4 regions of the Paenarthrobacter sp. NPDC091711 genome follow, and region 4 is predicted to be linked to each of the others. Evidence: riboswitches for the same ligand, from Rfam matches in the RefSeq annotation. Region 4 holds a riboswitch; each other region holds the start of a gene.
What was found. Region 4 has a riboswitch for S-adenosylmethionine ahead of ACIQH5_RS17470 (hypothetical protein). Riboswitches for the same ligand answer to the same signal wherever they lie in the genome.

Region 1 (4,747 bases), on a different contig from region 4:
GGAGTGGCAAAGACGTTGTCCACCACTACGGTGGCCCCGGCAGCATGCGCCAGCTCGCTGACCGCAGCGATGTCCACGATCTCCTGCATGGGGTTGGACGGAGATTCGAAAAAGACCGCGGTAGTGGGCTCGGAGAGGGCTTCGCGCCACTGCTCCAAATCCGGGCCGTCCACGAAGACCGTGTGAACGCCCCAGCGCGGCAGGATCTCATTGAGGATCACAAAGCAGGAGCCGAACAAGGAGCGGGCGGCAACCACGCGGTCGCCGGCAGCCAGCAGGGCACCCAAAGCAGTGAAGACCGCGGACATGCCTGACGCCGTCGCAAAGCAGGCTTCGGTTCCTTCGAGCAGCCGCAGCCGCTCCTGGAAGGTTGCGACGGACGGGTTGCCGTAGCGGGAGTAAACGAAACGTTCGTCCTCACCGGTGAAGGCGCGCTCGGCGGCAGCGGCGGATTCGTAGACGAAACCGGAGTTCAGGAAAACGGCCTCGGACGTTTCCTGGAAATTTGTACGGTCAAGACCACCGCGGACGGCCTGGGTGTCGGGGCTCCAACCGGCGGCGTCGGGATTGAAAGTCACTTACTCGGTCCCCAAATTCGTCGGCAGGCCACGGTTCTTCCAACCGTTCACTGTGCGCTCGCCGTAGCGGTCCGGTTCTCCTTCAAAGCCCTCCAGGACGTTGTAGGCAGTGAAGCCGGCCTGCGTTGCGGCAATGGCGGCGGAGATGGAGCGCTGGCCGGAGCGGCACAGGAACACCAGCTCAACGCCGTCGTCTTCGGGGGCCTGCTGACGCAAATCCTCGATGAAGCGGGAGTTGGGGATACCGCCGGCAAGGTTCCACTGAATGAACAGGGGATCGTTCTCGGTGGCTTTGGTGTCCGGGATGCCGATGTGTGCCCACTCGCCCTCGGTGCGGACGTCCACCAGGATGGCGCCTTCTTCCAACTTGGCCCACGCATCGTGCGGGGTCAGGTCACCTGCGTAGCTCATGCGTGGCCCTCGAATGCTTCGTCGTCGTAGTTCTCCAGCTGGTCCACTGCGGTGGCAACGGCGGCATCGGCATTGGCGATGGCGGCGGGGAGCACGATTGCTTGGGCCACAATAACGTCCGTGCCGTTGAATGTGGCTGCCGGGCTGCCATGGAGCACATAGCCCTCGGCGAGGGCATTGTGGATCCGCTCGCAGAAATCACGGGTGTCCGGGCCTGTAATCAGGCGATAGGAAAGTTTTTCTTCAGTGGGTTCAGGCATAGCTGGTGCTCCTCAGTCACGCTTGCAGTTCGAGTTGTCGATACGCCGAGTAGTCACCTGAGGCACCCCGCCGGAGAGAGGGTTGCCGACCAGCAAGTCAGGGCTTTGCGCTGGTACTCATTACTCAAGAAAAACGTAACATCCACGGGCCTCGGGCTGCACTTGCGGGCTGTTGTCCGGCCGTCATGTTGCGTAATCGGAGGCCGCTTCCCTTATACGTGCTTCAGTGCACGCACTGCGGCGCCCACCGTGGGGAAGAAATGGTCGGGCGTGAACCGGGCTGCCGTGCCCAGCCGGATCAATTTGTCCTTGACAGGTCCCTTCAGTTCGGCGAACACGAGGTCCACACCTTTGCTGGCCAGCCATTCGTCCAGCGTGACGAGGTCATCCAGCGCGGTGGTGTCGATCCCGGTGATGGGCTCTGCGGCGAGGATGACGTGGGTCACCGGGTCCGCAGTCTCCTCCGGGGCCTCGTCCAACTGTTCCCGGACGAAGGCCGCCAGAACCTGCCCGTTGCCGAAGAAGAGAGGTGCATCGAAGCGGAGGATCAGAAGCCCGGGGATGCGCTCGGCGTCGGGGTGCCGCTCGAGGTCGTGATACCCGGGGAGCCCAGCTTCGGCTCCGAGTTCTGTCCGGTAGGGATCCCACGCCCGCCGAACAAAGTCCAGGAGTGCCAAGGCTATGGCTACGACAATTCCCTGCAGTACGCCTACGGTCAGAACTCCCAGGAAGGCTGCCAGCATCACCACCGATTCGCTCCGGCTCAGGCTGAGGAGCCGCTTAACGCCAGCGGGGTCTGCCAGGGCAATGGCCGCCGCGATGACGACGGCGGCCAAGGTTGCGGAAGGAAGGTACCCGGTAACTCCGGGAGCCAGCAACATGAAAGCAACAACCAGCACCGCGCCAACCACCCCGGTCATCTGGGACTTGGCGCCGGCGTCCACAGCCACAGGGGTGCGCGAGGTACTGCCGGAGACAGGGAATCCGCCCAGCAAGCCGGTGGCCGCATTGGCTGCCCCAAGGGCTGCCATCTCCCTGTTGCCCGAGACTTTCTTCCCTTCCTTGGCTGCCAGGGTTTGGGACAGGACGCCAGTATCCGCGAACGCCATGAGGGCAATACCGGCCGCAGCGGGAAGCAGCATCAGAGCGTCAGCCCAGCCTATGCCGCCGAGCGCGGGCATCGGCAGCCCCTGCGGCAAAACCCCGGTGACCTTGACGTCGTCGTTCAGGCCCCAAACGGCCGTTGCAACGCATGAGCCCACCACCGCCAGCAGGACGCCGGGCACCTTCCACTTCAGAAGTTTGGGGATCCAGATGAGCGCGAGTGAACCTAAGCCCAGCAGCAGCGCGGTGATGTTGACTCCGCCGCCCAGCAACCCGGTGGTGACCTTCGCGAGCTTTTGCCAGATGTCGCCGTCGGCCTCTATCCCCAGGAACGCCGGGAGCTGGGACAACGCCACCAGCAAAGCGATCCCGTTGAGGTATCCGAGCCGGATGGGTTTGGACAGCAGCCCGGTGATGGCACCGAGTTTCAGTGCGGAGCCCGCGAGCATGATCACCCCGATCAACACAGCCAACAGCCCGGCGAGTGCCACCGATCTTTCACTGCTGCCGGCTGCAAGCGGAACAATAGCTGCGGCGATCATCGGGGCAAGGGAGGAATCTGGTCCCAACACGAGAATGCGGGATGGCCCCACCACGGCGTAGACCAGCAACGGGATCACCGTGGCGTAGAGCCCGGTGACAGGGGGCAAACCGGCCGCCTGCGCGTAGGCCATGCCCGCAGGCACCAGCAGGGCGAACAGTGCAGCACCCGCCACGGCGTCGTGCCGCAGCCATTCGCGTTTGTACCCCTTGAGTGCCCAGACGCCCGAAAGGCGATCCTTGGCGGAAGTGCGGGTGGCTGAACTCATACAGCGATCATTGCGGACCCACGGTGTTTGCGGAACAAGGTGAACGCTGTATGTGGAAAATGCAACCATCATGAGTCCGGCCCAAATGTGACGTCCCGGGAGCATAATTGACCCAGTACGACCCCCTGTAACTTCGCATGAAATCAGGTCGCGGTGAACGGACAAAGCAGTTCTACACTCAAGCCCATGCTGCACTTTGGATGGTTCGTAGGCCACGGTTTCGGTGTTCAGGGCTGGGGGACTCCCGGCTATGGCCTGGGCTATGACTGGAAGAAACCCGCCCTGTATCAGGAGGCCGTCCGGGCGTTTGAACGATCCGGGTTGGACCTGTTCATCATTGAAGATTCCCTCACCGTTCCGGACACCTATGGCGGCACAGCCGAGGTATCCCTGGCGCACGCGTCGTTCGCCCCGAAGCATGATCCGTTGGCGTTGGTCCCTTACCTTCTCTCCGCCACCGAGCACCTCGGGATCGTCCCGACGGTCAGCGCCTCCTTCTACCCGCCTTTCACGGCCGCCCGGCTCCTGGCTACGCTGCAGCACTTCTCCGAAGGGCAGCTTGGCTGGAACGTTGTCACTTCCGGCAGTGACCTCGCCGCGCAGAACTACGGCCTGGACCAACAGATCGAGCATGACCTCCGGTACGAGAAAGCGGAGGAATTCGTCGACGTCGTCAGGCGGCTTTGGCGCAGTTGGGAACCGGGAGCCGTGCTTGAGGATGTTGACGCGGGGGTGTTCGCGGACCACAGCAAGGTGCACCCCATCAACCACCAGGGTGACTTCTTCAAGGTCAGGGGCCCACTGAACACTGCGCCTTTACCCGAGGAACCTGTGCTGGTTCAGGCCGGTGCTTCTCCCCGGGGCAAGGCATTTGCCGGCGGCAATGCTGACGTGGCCATTGCCCTGGCCCGTGGCGTTGACGGGATGAAGTCCTACCGGGACTCGATTCGCGCAGAAGCTGTGAAGGCCGGCCGCAATCCCGACGACGTCAAGGTACTTTTCGTCCTGAAGCCCACCGTTGTTGGTTCCCCGGCCGAGGCCGAGGAGTTGCGGGCCCAGAGGCGGGAACTCACCCAACGCGACATCGACAGCCAGTTGAACTCCATCTCCTACCTCTCCGTGATCGACTTCAAACAGTTCGACCTCGACGCTCCACTGCCTGAATTGAGCACCAACAGCAACCAGGGCACCCTGGAGCATTTCGCCAAGGCCGCACCTCCGGGTTCCACGCTGCGCCAGATCCTGCAGGCCCGCAGCGGCGGCGCGGGCGACTCGATCATCGGCACGGCAGGCGAGATCGCGGACTACCTGGAGTCGACAGGGTCCGAGGTGGGCGGCGATGGGTTCCTCTTTTCCGGCTTCGTGGACCCGGTGACGGTGCACAGCGTGCTGGACAAGCTCACGCCTGAACTACGGCGTCGCGGCCTGTTGAGGAAGAGTTACGGCAACGGCGGGTTCCGGCAGAACCTCTTGGACTTCTAATGGTGACCGGAACGCCGCTGACCTTGGTGATTGGCGCGGCTCCGGTGCGTGCTGTGGATGTGGCACGTGTCGCCGAAGACCCTGCGTTTCACGTGAAACTCAA
Region 2 (4,747 bases), on a different contig from region 4:
TGCCCGTGCGGTTCCCTGCCTCAGGAATGATCTTGAAGGTGACAGTGTCCAGGTACGCCTCGCCCTTGTTGCTGTTGGTGGCGGCGGGCCAGTTATAGCCCGCACGGCGCTCCAGGACAGCTTCCTTGTCCACGGTGTAGCTCTTCACGCTGAACGGGCCGGAGCCGGAGAACTTCCCGGCGCAACGGTCAGCTTCGGAAAGCGTGGCAGATGCCGGAGACAACAGGCCGAGCGTGAACGTAGACGTTGCCTGGAGGAATTGTGCGTTCGGCTTGGAGAAGTCCACCACCACTGTCTGGGGATCCTTCACGGTGATGGCGCTGACGTCGCTCAGGTAGGTGGAGCCCAGCGTGGCTTTGGCACCAAGTGCTTTGATGGCCTCGAAGTTGGTCTTCACCGAGGCAGCATCAATCGCAGTGCCGTCAGCGAAGGTGGCACCGCTGCGGAGGGTAAACGTGAAACTGGTGGCGTTCGTATTGGTTTCGAACTTCTCCGCCAGCCACGGAACGATCTCGCCCGTCTTCGGATCCTGCGACGTCAACGACGACACTGTCTGACGGGCAATCGCGATCGCATCGTTGTTGCCCACCTGCTGCGGGTCAATGCATCCGCGGTCAACGGACACCGCGAAGTTCAGGTTGCCCCCGGAGACCGGGGTGGTGTCGGCACTTTGCTGGGTGCCGGCGTCGGCCCCTCCAGCGCAGGCTGAGGCCAGGAGCGCAAAGGCTCCCAGGACGGACACGACGGCGGCGGGTTTCCGCAGCTTGCGCGCTGCGGTTGGGTTGGGGACGCTCATGCGACTTCTTCGCTTTCAGTGAGTTGGGTGCTGGTGAGTGATCCGCGGCGGGTCAGCGGGGCGCGGAGGCCGAGGTTTTCGCGGAGGTTGGTGCCCTCGTATTCGGTGCGGTAGACGCCGCGGTCCTGCAGGCGGGGAACCAGTTCGTTGACAATGTCGTCCAGCCCGCCGGGCACAAGCCAGGGAGTGATGTTGAAGCCGTCAACGGCGCCGGTGTGGGCGTACTCGGCGAGTTTGTCCGCTATGTCGTCGTACGATCCCACCAGGCCGCGGCCGTTGAGCCGGGAACGGGCAGCAACGAACTGGCGGATCGACTGGCCGTTTTCCTTGGCATCCGCACGCCACTGGGCGGCGAGGTCCTTGGCGCTCTTCCCGTGGAAGGCGTTGCCGCGGGTGGGGTTGGTGACGTCCACAAGGGGGTCAATATCCGGCAGCGGACCGTCGGGGTCGTATTCGGTGAGGGTGCGTCCCCAGAACTGTTCCAAGTAGGCGATGGCCGTTTCCGGACCCACTTGCAGCGAGCGGACCCACTGGTGCTTTTCCTCGGCCTCTGCCGCGGTGGCACCGAGGATGAACTCCTGGCCGGGGAAGATCTTCACGTCATCTGCCGGACGCCCGGCTTTAAGGGTGCGGGCCACAATGTCGTCGCGGAACTTCTTGGCGTCTTCCAGTTCCGGATGTGCCGAGAAGATCACGTCCGCGTTCCGCACGGCGAAATCGCGGCCGTCCGGCGAGTCCCCGGCTTGGAACAAGACCGGGTGCTGCTGGCTGGAGCGCGGCAACCTGCCGGTGATTTCGACGTCGAAACTCTTATCCTGGCGTTTGACCGTGGCGATGGCGTCCTCGCGGAGCCAGCGTGGATCATTCCGGGACCCGGCGATTGCGCCGTCAGCCCAGGAATCCCAAATAGCCTTTGCTGTCTGAACGAACGCTTCGGCCCGGACGTAACGGTCCTCGTGCTTGAGGAACCCGCCGCGCCTGAAGTTGGCGCCGGTCCATGCGTTGTCCGTGGTGACGATGTTCCAGGCCGCGCGGCCGCCGGACAGCAGGTCCAGGCTTGCTAAGCGGTGGGCAAGGTCCGCGGGATCGTTGTACGTAGTGTTCTGCGTCGCCACCAAACCGATATTCGTGGTGATGGCTGCGAGCGCGGCGAGGGCGGTCTGCGCGTCGGGACGGCCCACAACATCCAGATCGTGGATCTTTCCGAGGTGTTCCCGGAGGCGGAGTCCTTCTCCGAGGAAGAACGCGGAGAAGAGTCCCCGTTCAGCTGTCTGGGCCACCCGGCGGAATGACTCGAAGTCGGTTTGCGAGCCGCTCTGCGCGTCCTTCCACACGGTGGTGTGGTTGACGCCTTGGAAGAAGACGCCAAACTGGATCTGGCCGTTGCCTGCGATGCGGTGATGGTTGGTCATGTTTCTGCTCTCTGAATCTGGCTCTGTGAGTGGGCTCTTGGCGGCGGGCGTTGGTCAGCCGGCGTCAGGCCGCGGCAAAGCGGTTGGCGGGACGGGGAAGACCGAAGGTTTCACGGAGTGTGGCGCCCGGAAGCGGCGGCACCACCAACCCGCTGCGGTGCAGTTCGGGGAGCACCTTGTTAGCCAATTCGGGAAGGTCCACATCCAGTACCGCTGGCTTGAGGCGGACGCCGTCGGCCGCTGCGAACAGCGTGGTGAGCAGTTCCACTAAGCCTTCGGCGCTGCCCACGTAGCGGGCACCGCCCGTCCACTCTTCGTACGAGTCCAGTTCGGCCAGACGGTCCTCCGCGGTCTGCCCCCGGGAATCGAGGATGACGTCCAACTCCACCAAGGTCCTCGGCGCACCCGCAGATGCTGCCGCTTGGGCAGCTTGCGGGAGGTCGTCCGTGGTGTCTGCGGAGATCAGGGCAACATCAGCCTCGACGGCGGGAATCAGCTCAGCGGGCGCGAACACCACGAGCTGCCCTTGGAGTGGGCGCGGGATGATGGACGGTCCCTTGACGGAGAAGCGTCCACCGTCAAAGTCGGCGTAGTGCAGCTTGTCCCGGTCCAAGTACCGGCCTGTGGCAACGTCACGGATCACCGCGTCGTCTTCCCAGGAGTCCCAAAGCCGGCGGCTGGCTTGGACCACATCTGCGGCTTCGCTGACGGCCTCGCCTTCTGGCAACTGCGTGCGCCCTACGGAACGGGCTTCCTTGGCCAGGTTGTCCGCGGTGACCAGCCAACCCGCCCTCCCCAAGGAGGAGTAGTCCAGGCTGGCCAGCTGCGTGGCTACATGGAACGGCTCAGTGAAGAGCGTTCCGGCCTCAGGGACAAGACCGATGGACCGGGTGATCGGTGCTGCAAAGGCCGCGCGCTGGATCGCATCAATCCGGCCCGCAATCCCGGTGCTTCCAGGATCCACCACGCGGCTGTCCTTGAACGTGGCCGCATGGAAACCGGCGATGTCCGCTGCCTGGACGGTTTCACGGATCCGCTGGCCCCCCAATAGCGCCTGCGGATCATGGTGGGCCTTGCGCCACGACGCGGGGTGGGCTCCGTCGCCGTCGAGCTCCAACGCGATAACGCGGGAGCGGAATTCGGGTACAGGTGTGGAAGGCATGATTCTCTCTTTCAGAGGCCGCACAGCGGCTGGGACGACATTCACTTGCCGCAGATGCGGCCTGGTCTGTTTCCGGAGCACCCCGCCACGTAATGCCTGAGGGTTGCCGCAGCACGAGCCGGTCCTTGGCGTGCTGACTCTTGACCTGAACTTGAATCTAGGAGGCTGTCCAAGGAATGTACAAACCGCTGGACTTGCAGCGTCAAGGCGGGAAATACCACGTCAAAGGGCTGCTGGAATCGTCATTTTCGGGCTTTTGAAGGGTCGGTTGTGACGGCCCGTTTCGCCGGATTTCGCTGGATTTAGTCCGGTTGAGCGGGGTGACGGATCGGCTTTGGGCTCTGCGCGCGGCTCCGTAGTGTCGTGCCATGCCGAAGCCTCCAGTTACTCCCCTGTCCGTCCTTGACCTGAGCCCGGTGTCCGCCGGCCAGACTCCCGGCGATGCCCTGCGGAGCACCCTTGCCCTTGCCGCCGCTGCCGAGGCTTCCGGCTACTCGCGGTATTGGCTGGCCGAGCACCACCTCAACACCGGCGTTGCCGGATCAGCCCCGCACATTCTGGCCGGGTTGGTTGCCTCCGCCACCAAGACCATCAGGGTGGGCACCGCGGCCACTCTGCTGGGGAACTACCGGCCCCTTCAGATTGCAGAGAGCATTGGAACACTGGCCGCCGTGTTCCCGGACCGATTGGACTTGGGCTTTGGCCGCTCCGGCCCGCCCAAATCCCCCAGCGATCCGGCTCCCGGAGTGGTACCCGCTGACGCTTCGGAGCCCACCGATCGTGTGGTTGACGGACTGCTGATCCCCGCGCCGCGCCCCATCTTCGGTGCGGTCCTGCCCAGGAAGTTCCGGCTGCAGGGTGAACTGCTGGGTCGCTTCCCCGGTGATACAGACAACTTCGAGAACGATATCCAGGACATCATCGGATTTTTCACCGGCGACTACAGGACCAAACATGGTGAGGAAGTCACGGCTACACCCGCTCTCGGCCAGTCGCCCCAGTTTTGGATCCACGGGTCCACCGCCGGCCCCAGCGCCCGCTTGGCTGGCAAGTTGGGTATCCCCTTTGGCGCGAACTACCACGTGGCACCGGCAGGCGTCCTGGACTCCATCGCCGAGTACAGGGCTCACTTCGAACCCTCCGCGGCCTTGCGGGAACCGCGTGTGATCGTCTCCGCGGACGTGCTGGTAGCCCCGGACGAACGCCAGGCCCAGCGTTTGGCCCGCGGCTACGCGCACTGGGTCCACGGGATCCGCAGCGGCCACGGCGCCATCCCGTACCCGTCACCGGAGGATGCACTGGAGCTTTCCTTGGACGCCGAAGCCGGGGAGCTCATCAAGGATCGCATGGACACACGGTTCGTGGGCGACCCCCACC
Region 3 (4,747 bases), on a different contig from region 4:
GAGCGGCCGAGGCGGTCCTCGAACGGGGCGAGGTCATCAACGGCGACGCACCAGCCCATCCAACCGCCGCCGGCAGCCGAGCGTGCACGGACGGCTTGGCCAAAGGGTGCTTTGTCAGAAGCGGGGTGGTCCAGGACCTCCACCACTTCCAAGTACTTGTTATCCGCAAGGGGAATGATCATGTTCCGGGTGCCGAAGCGCGGGTGCACTCCGCCCCGGACAGCGTCCACTCCCAATGCCGCGGAAATTCGTTCGGTAGTGGCCAAAAGGCCATCTCGTTCACAGGCGTAAGAGACGTGATCCATGCGCATGGCTTCATCTTGGCACTTTGTGATCGGGGTCTCAGCTAAGTCAAGCCTAACTAAGGTGGGATGTGTATAACTTTCGCTCTGAGCGTCATGGAAGGACGCGAAGAGACCAGTTGATTCCACCGGCGTCATAAAGCTGTCTTAGCTTCCGGACAGTTCCTAGACTGGCCCCAGCTCAGCTGCACCACATTGCCTGCCAATCCCATGCGCCACGAACAGGAGAACTCCATGTCCCAAGGATGGTCTTTCGAAACCCGCCAGATCCATGCAGGTCAGGAGCCTGACTCCGCCACCGGAGCGCGCTCCCTGCCGATCTACCAGACCACGTCTTTTGTGTTCCCCAGCGCCGAGAGCGCTGCCAACCGTTTTGCCCTGGCCGAGCTGGCTCCCATCTACACGCGCATCGGCAACCCGACGCAGGATGCCGTGGAGCAGCGGGTCGCGAGCCTTGAAGGCGGATTGGGTGCACTCCTGCTCAGCTCCGGACAGGCAGCGGAGACTTTTGCCATCCTGAACATTGCCGAAGCGGGCGATCACATTGTGGCCAGCCCCAGCCTTTACGGCGGCACCTACAACCTGCTGGCACACACCCTGAAGAAGTTCGGCATCTCCGTCACCTTCGTGGAAGACCCGGACAACCTGGACCAGTGGCGTGACGCCGTCCAGCCGAACACCAAGTTGTTCTTCGGCGAGGTTGTCTCCAATCCACGGCAGGACGTTCTGGACATCGAGGGCATCGCACGCACCGCCCACGAGGCCGGCGTGCCCCTGATCGTGGACAACACCCTTTCAACGCCGTACCTCATCCGTCCCATCGAGTGGGGCGCGGACATTGTGGTCCACTCTGCAACCAAGTATCTGGGCGGCCACGGGTCCGCAATCGCAGGTGTGATTGTGGATTCCGGCAACTTCGACTTCGGCAAGGATCCGGAACGCTTCCCCGGATTCAACACCCCGGACCCCAGCTACAGCGGGCTCGTTTACGCCCGGGATTTGGGCAAGGACGGTGCGCTGGGTGCCAACCTGTCCTACATCCTCAAGGCCCGTGTCCAGTTGCTCCGCGATCTCGGCTCGGCTGTGTCGCCGTTCAATGCCTTCCTCATCGCCCAAGGACTGGAGACACTGAGCCTGCGCGTGGAACGTCATGTTGCCAACGCCACCAAGGTGGCCGAATGGCTTGAAGGCCACGACGACGTCGAATCGGTCGCCTATGCGGGCCTGCCATCCAGCCCTTGGTACCAGCGGGGCCAGAAGTACGGCCCCAAGGGCACGGGGGCAATTGTTGCCTTCAACATCAAGGGCGGCGTGGAAGCCGGTAAGCGTTTCGTGGACGGACTGGAGCTGCACTCGCACGTTGCCAACATCGGTGACGTCCGCTCGCTGGTCATCCACCCGGCGTCGACGACGCACAGCCAGCTGACGGTGGAACAGCAGCTCGCTGCAGGCGTCAACCCCGGCCTGGTCCGATTGTCCGTGGGCATCGAACACGTGGATGACATCATCGCGGACCTCGAAGCCGGATTCCGGGCAGCCAAGGGCGCCTGACGCCTCGCGCCCAAAGCACTGACCCGGCTGCCGCCCGCGCCGACGATTATTCGCCGGGCGGCAGTTCCGGGCCCTGGTTCGTGAACGAAGAGACCTCAAACCGTCACACTGTTGTCACATTCTTCGCCATAACCCCCCTGTGTTTCCTAGACTCGTCGTATTAGGTCATGAGTGCCAGCACACAGCCCCGGCTTGCTGGCCGGCAACCCTCCTCCGCGGTGGGGTGCCCCGGGTGAAGACCTGGCCTGTTCGCACGCAAGGCGACGGGCAAGCGCGAGGTTAAGGTGTCAAAGGAATGACCATTACTGCTACAGCCCTTCCAAAATCCGGAGAAGAAGACGGAACCGTCAAGTACGCCGGCGTCGGTCCGCTGGAACTCGAAGCCGGCGGATTCCTGCCCGACGTCGTTCTCGCTTATGAGACCTGGGGGCAGCTGAACGCCGATGCCTCCAACGCGGTGCTCATCCAGCACGCACTCACTGGCAGTACGCATGTAGCCCGCGGAGCCACTGACGAGGAAGGATGGTGGGAGCAACTCGTTGGTCCCGGTGCCACCATCGATACCAACAAGTTCTTTGTCATCTCCATCAACATCGTGGGCGGCTGTTACGGCAGCACCGGCCCATCATCAGAAGCTCCGGACGGACGCCCGTGGGGCTCACGTTTCCCGCTGGTCACCCTGCGCGACAGCACTGAGGCTGAGTCGCGCCTCGCCGATGCCCTGGGAATCGAGGCCTGGCACGCCGTATTGGGCGGATCCATGGGTGGCGCGCGCGCCCTTGAGTGGGCTGTGACCTTCCCAGACAGGGTAAAACGTTGTGCCGTCATTTCGGTGGGCGCCTACAGCACGGCCGAGCAGATTGCTTTCGCCCAAGCCCAAACCCTTGCCATCAAGCAGGACCCGAACTTCAACAACGGCGACTACTACGGAGATACCGCGCCCGAGCACGGTTTGGCATTGGCCCGGCGCATCGCCCACATCACGTACCGCTCGGCGTTGGAGCTGGACGTCCGCTTTGGCCGGCAAGCCCAGCACCAGGAGACTCCGCTGGCCGCCGTATTGGGCGAGCGCGGCCGCTACCAAGTGGAAAGTTACCTGGACCACCAAGGAACCAAACTGGTCCGCCGCTTTGACGCCAACAGCTACATCGCCATCACCGAGGCATTGATGTCCCACGACGTCACCAGGGGTCGCGGCTCGTTGGAAACGGCGCTTTCCGGTGCTACGGCTGAGTTCTTCGTGGCGGCCGTGGACAGCGACAGGCTCTACTTCCCGGCTCAATCACGGGAACTGGCCGCAGCGCTCCCCGGCGAAGTGCCGGTTCACGTCATTGAGGCTCCGATTGGCCACGATGGCTTCCTCACCGAAATCGGCCAGCTCTCCGAGCAGCTCCGCGAAGCATTTTTTGCCTAAGCTTTAGCCGTTCATGATGTCGCCGCGCTGCCTCATGTAATCCTCCATGGCGATCTCGCCGTTGCTGAACTTCGCGTCCAGCTCTGCCAGCTTGCGCGCCCGGTATCCCTGCGGCTCAGAACCGTTCGTTGCGGGAAACGTGCTGGGGGATGACGGGCTCGACGGCGGCCCGGACTGCGGCGCGTCATCCACCGGGCGGATGACGGCCGGCTCGGACGGATAGCCCGGATAGCCCTGACCCGGATAGCTCTGGCCTGGGTATCCCTGACCCGGGGAGCTCTGCGACGGGAAATTCTGCGACGGGTAATTTTGCCCGGGGTAGCCCTGTCCCGGGTGATCCTGCCCCCGGTAGTCCTGCTGCGGGTAGCCTGGGCCGGGCAGATTCTGCTGCGGGTACTCGGGGGCGCGGAAGTCTCCGTGTTGGATCCGGCGCGCCCGGGAGCGGTTGTACATGCGGATTCCGAGTGGAATCAGCCACGAGCAGACGATGATCCAGAAGATCAGATTGTTCACAGTGCAGGCCTCCTAGGTCTCACCCCAGCTTAGTCCTGTGCCCTTGGACCGTTCCCGCCACGTCACACCAGCGTGACGTCCATGCCCAGAAACCGGCCATAACGATCCACCTCGGCCTGCAGGGCGGCCTGCTCCTGCGCAGTGGCAGGCCGGTTCATTCGCACGTCCAGCTCGCACGCCCCGCCGGAGAATCCGTGACGCCACCATCCGGCCAACCTGCCATCCAACAGGACCACGTGCATGGGTCCGTTGTCCTCGGGGAAGTAGGGCGCCGTTCCGCCCAGGAAGTGCCGGGACTGCGAGTAGCCCATCACGTACTCGTCGTAGCACTGGATGAGGTCAATGCGGGGGAGCTCAGGATCCTCAGTCGTCCAGGAGGGGTCCCCGCTGGCGAGGGTGGCCACTTCCTCCGCAGCCAGATAATACTCAAGCCCATCGAGCAGAAGGGTGCCCAAACTGCCGGGAGAGATGTCCTGGGCTACCTGGATGCCACGCTTCACGTCCTTCATGGTCAGCCCGGACCACACCGCACAGTCCTTCACGGTTGCGGGGCCCCGGCTGCTGAAGTACCGCAGCGTCAATTGCCCAAGCGCCTGTTCACGATCCTCCCCGGCCAACGGTGCGGCGAGGAAACCGGGAACGCGTTCCTCGAACAGGGCGTACGTCTGTTTCAGGGCACCCCCTGCGGATCGGACGGGGGAGCCGCTGACCAGGACGCGGCTGATTTCGGCATGCATGAGGTGGTAAATGAAGCCCAGGCCCTTGCTGGGGAAGCCCGCCTCTCCCAGGACCTGGGCCAGTTCCTCGCGTGTCTTGTGGGCCCCGTCCGCCACTGCCGCAGCCATGATTTGGCCGCTCCTTGCAGCAGCGTCCTCATCGATTCCTGTTTGGCGATACATGCCTTTGTTGCCCTGGTGGAGGCGATCTGCGGACAATCCCATCAACCAGCCGAGGTCGTCCCGGTGCA
Region 4 (4,747 bases):
CGGCGATGTCAGGTCCCGCTCCACACGGCTGAGGAAGCCCTTGGTCAGTCCGGTGGCGTCCGCCACTTGCTCAATAGTGAGGCGCTGCGCTTGCCGGGCTGCGCGGATTCTGGAACCGATGGCAACTGGAACATTGCTCGGTTCAACGGGTAGAGCCTTCATTCACGAACCTTTCAGGCCTGTCATGTGGCCCTGTCATTGGAGCAATAGTAGCCGGGAGACAGGCCAAGAACGCCAGAATACGCGGAAGCATGACCAAAGGATCTTGACTGTTACTCCCATCACAACATATCCTCATAGGCAACAAGTGTTGTCTGTGAGGCACACAACACCTCCTCAATCTCCAATCGTCAGCACAGAGACTTCGTCGCTTCGCAGGAGTATCGTCGAAAACCCCAACCTCTGTGCATCAGCTCCAAGGACCGTTCATGGAATCATCGGCTATAAACATCGCAATCGTGGTGGTGTACCTGCTCGCCATGCTGGCATTCGGCTGGTGGGGCAAGTCCCGCACCAAGAACAACAGCGACTTCCTGGTGGCCGGCCGCCGCCTGGGACCCTTCCTTTACACCGGCACCATGGCTGCAGTGGTCCTTGGTGGCGCATCCACCGTGGGCGGCGTCGGCCTCGGCTACAAGTTCGGCATCTCTGGCATGTGGCTTGTGGTGGCAATCGGCTCAGGCGTGCTGCTGCTCAGCCTCCTGTTTGCCGGGACCATCCAGCGGCTGAAAATCTACACGGTCTCCCAAATGCTGAGCCTCCGCTACGGCAGCAAAGCCACGCAGACCTCCGGCATCGTCATGCTCGCCTACACGCTGATGCTGTGTGCCACGTCCACCGGCGCGTACGCCACCATCTTCGTGGTGCTGTTCGACTGGGAGCGTTGGCTGGCTATCGCCGTTGGCGGCGCGATCGTCCTTGTCTACTCGACCATTGGCGGCATGTGGTCCATCACGTTGGCCGACCAGGTCCAGTTCATCATCAAGACCGTGGGTATCTTCTTCCTGATGCTCCCGTTCGTCCTGAACGCAGCCGGCGGCATGGACGGCATCCGTGAGCGCCTCGACGCAAGCTTCTTCCAGATTGACGGCATCGGCATCCAGACCATCATCACGTACTTCGTGGTCTACACACTGGGTCTCCTGATCGGCCAGGACATCTGGCAGCGCGTCTTCACTGCCAAGACCCCCACCGTTGCCCGTTGGGGCGGCGCAACTGCCGGCGTTTACTGCATCCTTTACGGCATCGCCGGCGCCCTGATCGGCCTGGCCGCCCGCGTTGCCTTGCCGGACATTGACGTCGCCAACCTCGGCAAGGACGTGGTGTACGCAGAGGTCGCAACCCACATCCTGCCTGTCGGCATCGGCGGCCTGGTCATGGCTGCAGCTGTTGCAGCAATGATGTCCACGGCTTCCGGCGCCCTGATCGCCGCGGCAACGGTGGCCCGCGCCGACGTCGTCCCGTTCGTGGCCAGCTGGTTCGGCAAGACCATCAACACTGATGACACCGAAAACCCCGAGCACGACGTCAAGGCCAACCGCTACTGGGTCCTGGGACTCGGCATCGTTGCCGTGCTGATCTCCATGGCAGCGCAGGACGTGGTGGTTGCCCTGACCATCGCCTACGACATCCTGGTGGGTGGCCTCCTGGTAGCCATTCTCGGCGGCCTCGTGTGGAAGCGCGGAACCGGAATCGCCGCGGCGTGGTCCATGGCCATCGGGTCGGTCCTGACCCTCGCGTTGCTGATCCTCTTCGCCGTAGGAGCGATCCCGAGCGCGGACGGCGTCTACGCCAACGAGCCGATCTACTTCGGCCTGGCAGCCTCGTTCGTCGCCTACGTAGTGATTTCGCTGCTCACCCCGCCCACCGATCCCGCGGTTCGCGAGGCCTGGGACAAGCGAGTGGCTGGTGCCGTCTCGGAAGAGCTTCCTCCTGAGGCCCACCCGGTCAGCAGCCACAAGTAAAAAGAGACAAGTACGACGGCGGCGCCTCCCCTTTCCGGGGTGGCGCCGCCGTTGTTTTGTCCCCAGGAGAAACGTCCACCCGGCAGGTGCGTTGCGGGGCCCACTCTGCGCCCCAAAACCCCACCCAAACACGCACACCAGGCCCCACAACGGGTATCCCTAGCAATGGGGTAGGGTGGTCCCAGCTTCAAGAGATGTGGCGCCAAGCTCCGACTTGCCACGCACCAACCCCATGTTCACGGGTGGTTCGGATGAGGAAGCGGCCCGTCCCGGACCAGAGACAACCGAGCGGGCAAGAGCACTCCACCAAGGAGCAGTCCCTTGCCGTACCAAGGCGATATCACCCCGGCAGCAGCCAGCACCCCAGCAATTGTGAGCACCCCAGACACAACAGCCACCACCACGGTCGCGGTGATTCCCGCCGTCGACCTCTTCCTGGGCACGGTGACCATCCTGGCCGGGAACGGCGCCACGGCCCGAACCGGGCGCTTCGGGCATCCCCACCCGCAATTGATCGCGCAGGCGTTGGCCCACGCGGTCCGGCCAACGCGTTGGTGTGAAGTGTCAAGGACGCTAACGGTGACTGTCGCCGCGGCGGGCCGGCGCGGCGGTGTGCAGCGGCACTTCACACTTAGCCACGAAGATCCGGCCTAGCTTTCCTCGTCCTCCGCACGGAACTCTTCGGTTTCGTCGATGGGGACCACGCGTTCGTCGTCGTCGGGGGCGTCTACTTCCTCAACCCAGGGCTGGTCCACTTCCTGGTCCTCGGCGTAGTCGTAGGCGGGGTCGGACTCAATGGTGGTCCGTTCCTGGTAGTTGGCGTGTGATTCGGTGGTGTTCATGGTGCAACCTCCGTCTCGTGGGCCGGTGTTCACGGGCCGGCTCAGCCCGTTGACCCGAATGCAGGAATCCAGGAGTGGGAGGACCCCAATCCCCTGTCCTTCCATCTGAGCACCGGCATAGGCAAGGGTCAAGGAGCGCCGAAAATTACGGTGCACCGAACATTCCGGTTAAGGAATACCAGCCAAAAATCCGCGCGGATAAGCGGTAGTGTGGGGCGTGCAATGGGGCCGCACCTACCCCACCCAGCACAGGAGACAAAGTGCAGATGCACCAGGAATCCCATAGTTCGTCGAGCCCCGCTCCGGACCCCACCCCCGAATCAGCAGCCGCCGAAAACACTGGTACCCAACCCCCGCCGCCGTCGCACGCGGACATCCGCCGCTGGCGCCAGTACCTGGCTGACGAGCGTGCCGAGGCCGCCGTGTACCGCGAACTTGCCCAGCGGCGTGACGGTGAGGAACGCCAAATTCTGCTCGCCTTGGCCGAAGCCGAAGGCCGGCACGAGGCCCACTGGCTCAAGCTCCTTGGTGAGCACGCCGGAATGCCCAAAGCAGCATCCACCCGAAGCCAGTTCCTGGGATTCCTTGCCCGTAACTTCGGCTCCGTCTTTGTGCTTGCCTTGGCCCAGCGTGCCGAAGGCCGTTCCCCCTATGGCACGGAGCCTGCAGCAACACCTGCCATGGTGGCCGATGAACAAATTCACGAAGAAGTAGTCCGGGGCCTGGCCACGCGTGGGCGCAACAGGCTCTCCGGGACATTCCGCGCCGCCGTTTTTGGCGCCAACGACGGCCTGGTCAGCAACCTTTCGTTGGTGATGGGCATGGCAGCAACCGGTGTGCCCAGCCCCGTGGTCCTGATGAGTGGCGTGGCAGGTTTGTTGGCCGGTGCACTGTCCATGGGCGCGGGCGAGTACGTTTCGGTCCGCTCCCAGCGGGAACTCCTTAACGCCACGTTGCCCACGCAGGCAACCTTGACGGCCGCGCCGTCGTTGGACATCGAACACAACGAGCTGGTCCTGGTGTACCTGGCCAGGGGCATGACCCACGAGGCCGCGGAACACCGCGCCGCCGAGCGTATGGGATTGTTCAGCTGCGACTGCGATCCGAGCCTGTCCTTGCAGCCTGAAAAACCGCCCGCGGATGAGCACGAATCCGTTGGCTCGGCGTGGGGCGCTGCGCTGTCCAGCTTCTGCTTCTTCGCCTCGGGCGCCATCGTGCCCATCCTCCCGTTCATCTTCGGAATGACGGGCATTGCGGCCTTGATGGTGGCCGGGGTTTTGGTGGGCCTGGCGCTCCTGGCCACCGGCGCCGTGGTCGGCTTGCTGTCCGGAACGTCACCGTTGAGCCGCGGGCTGCGGCAGCTGGCCATTGGCTTGGGAGCGGCCGCCGCCACCTATGGACTGGGCCTGGTGTTCGGAGCAACCATCATTTAAGTTTGGACTGCCCATAAGTTTGGACGGCTCGGGCCGCAGACCGTAATGTGGGTTCGTCCTCCTCGCTGCCCCGCGTGACCAGGGCATCAGGAATGGAGAACCGTGGACCGGAGCGGGAAACAACGCGCGCGCCAAAACACCGGCGCAGTGGCGCAGTGGTGCGGGTTCTCCGCGGCGTCCTCATGGCCGCAATTGCCGCCGTCGTGGCTGTTCTGGTGAGTGGGTACCTGCAGGGCGATCCCCGCATTACCGCCCTGTTCCCGGGCCTGAGCATTCCGGGCGCCCCGCAGAACGCGCCCGGTGTTGCCGAAACACCGCGTGACCCGAAGACGCCGCCGCCAGGACTTGAGGAGGCGGACGCCCCACTGGCCTCGCCGTCAGCGCCCGGCACCACCAACGATTCGTATAAGTTCCTGGCCACCAACGACGACGGCACGCCGGTAGGTTATTCGCCGTGCCGTCCGCTTCATTACGTCGTCAACAATGCCACCGCACCCGCTGGTTCCGA

Region 1: it holds a riboswitch for S-adenosylmethionine, as region 4 does, so the genes downstream of both, ACIQH5_RS15550 (DUF1737 domain-containing protein) here and ACIQH5_RS17470 (hypothetical protein) in region 4, are expected to answer to the same signal.
Region 2: it holds a riboswitch for S-adenosylmethionine, as region 4 does, so the genes downstream of both, ACIQH5_RS17175 (LLM class flavin-dependent oxidoreductase) here and ACIQH5_RS17470 (hypothetical protein) in region 4, are expected to answer to the same signal.
Region 3: it holds a riboswitch for S-adenosylmethionine, as region 4 does, so the genes downstream of both, ACIQH5_RS10115 (homoserine O-acetyltransferase) here and ACIQH5_RS17470 (hypothetical protein) in region 4, are expected to answer to the same signal.

Annotation. Positions count from the first base shown of each region.
Region 1 covers NZ_JBIVTF010000010.1:105,595-110,341, forward strand. The annotation lists gene ACIQH5_RS15540 (O-succinylhomoserine sulfhydrylase) at 1-578, opposite strand, end outside; gene ACIQH5_RS15545 (rhodanese-like domain-containing protein) at 579-989, opposite strand; gene ACIQH5_RS15550 (DUF1737 domain-containing protein) at 986-1,249, opposite strand; SAM riboswitch class IV at 1,263-1,374, opposite strand; gene ACIQH5_RS15555 (SulP family inorganic anion transporter) at 1,462-3,162, opposite strand; gene ACIQH5_RS15560 (NtaA/DmoA family FMN-dependent monooxygenase) at 3,316-4,644, shown strand; gene ACIQH5_RS15565 (aromatic amino acid ammonia-lyase) at 4,644-4,747, shown strand, end outside.
Region 2 covers NZ_JBIVTF010000012.1:119,556-124,302, reverse strand. The annotation lists gene ACIQH5_RS17185 (ABC transporter substrate-binding protein) at 1-796, opposite strand, end outside; gene ACIQH5_RS17180 (NtaA/DmoA family FMN-dependent monooxygenase) at 793-2,208, opposite strand; gene ACIQH5_RS17175 (LLM class flavin-dependent oxidoreductase) at 2,273-3,370, opposite strand; SAM riboswitch class IV at 3,407-3,516, opposite strand; gene ACIQH5_RS17170 (LLM class flavin-dependent oxidoreductase) at 3,739-4,747, shown strand, end outside.
Region 3 covers NZ_JBIVTF010000005.1:76,199-80,945, reverse strand. The annotation lists gene ACIQH5_RS10125 (VOC family protein) at 1-311, opposite strand, end outside; gene ACIQH5_RS10120 (bifunctional o-acetylhomoserine/o-acetylserine sulfhydrylase) at 513-1,853, shown strand; SAM riboswitch class IV at 2,017-2,133, shown strand; gene ACIQH5_RS10115 (homoserine O-acetyltransferase) at 2,149-3,267, shown strand; gene ACIQH5_RS10110 (hypothetical protein) at 3,271-3,780, opposite strand; gene ACIQH5_RS10105 (winged helix DNA-binding domain-containing protein) at 3,843-4,747, opposite strand, start outside.
Region 4 covers NZ_JBIVTF010000013.1:51,525-56,271, forward strand. The annotation lists gene ACIQH5_RS17460 (helix-turn-helix domain-containing protein) at 1-162, opposite strand, end outside; gene ACIQH5_RS17465 (sodium:solute symporter) at 429-1,964, shown strand; SAM riboswitch class IV at 2,150-2,269, shown strand; gene ACIQH5_RS17470 (hypothetical protein) at 2,286-2,618, shown strand; gene ACIQH5_RS17475 (hypothetical protein) at 2,615-2,806, opposite strand; gene ACIQH5_RS17480 (VIT1/CCC1 transporter family protein) at 3,073-4,239, shown strand; gene ACIQH5_RS17485 (matrixin family metalloprotease) at 4,398-4,747, shown strand, end outside.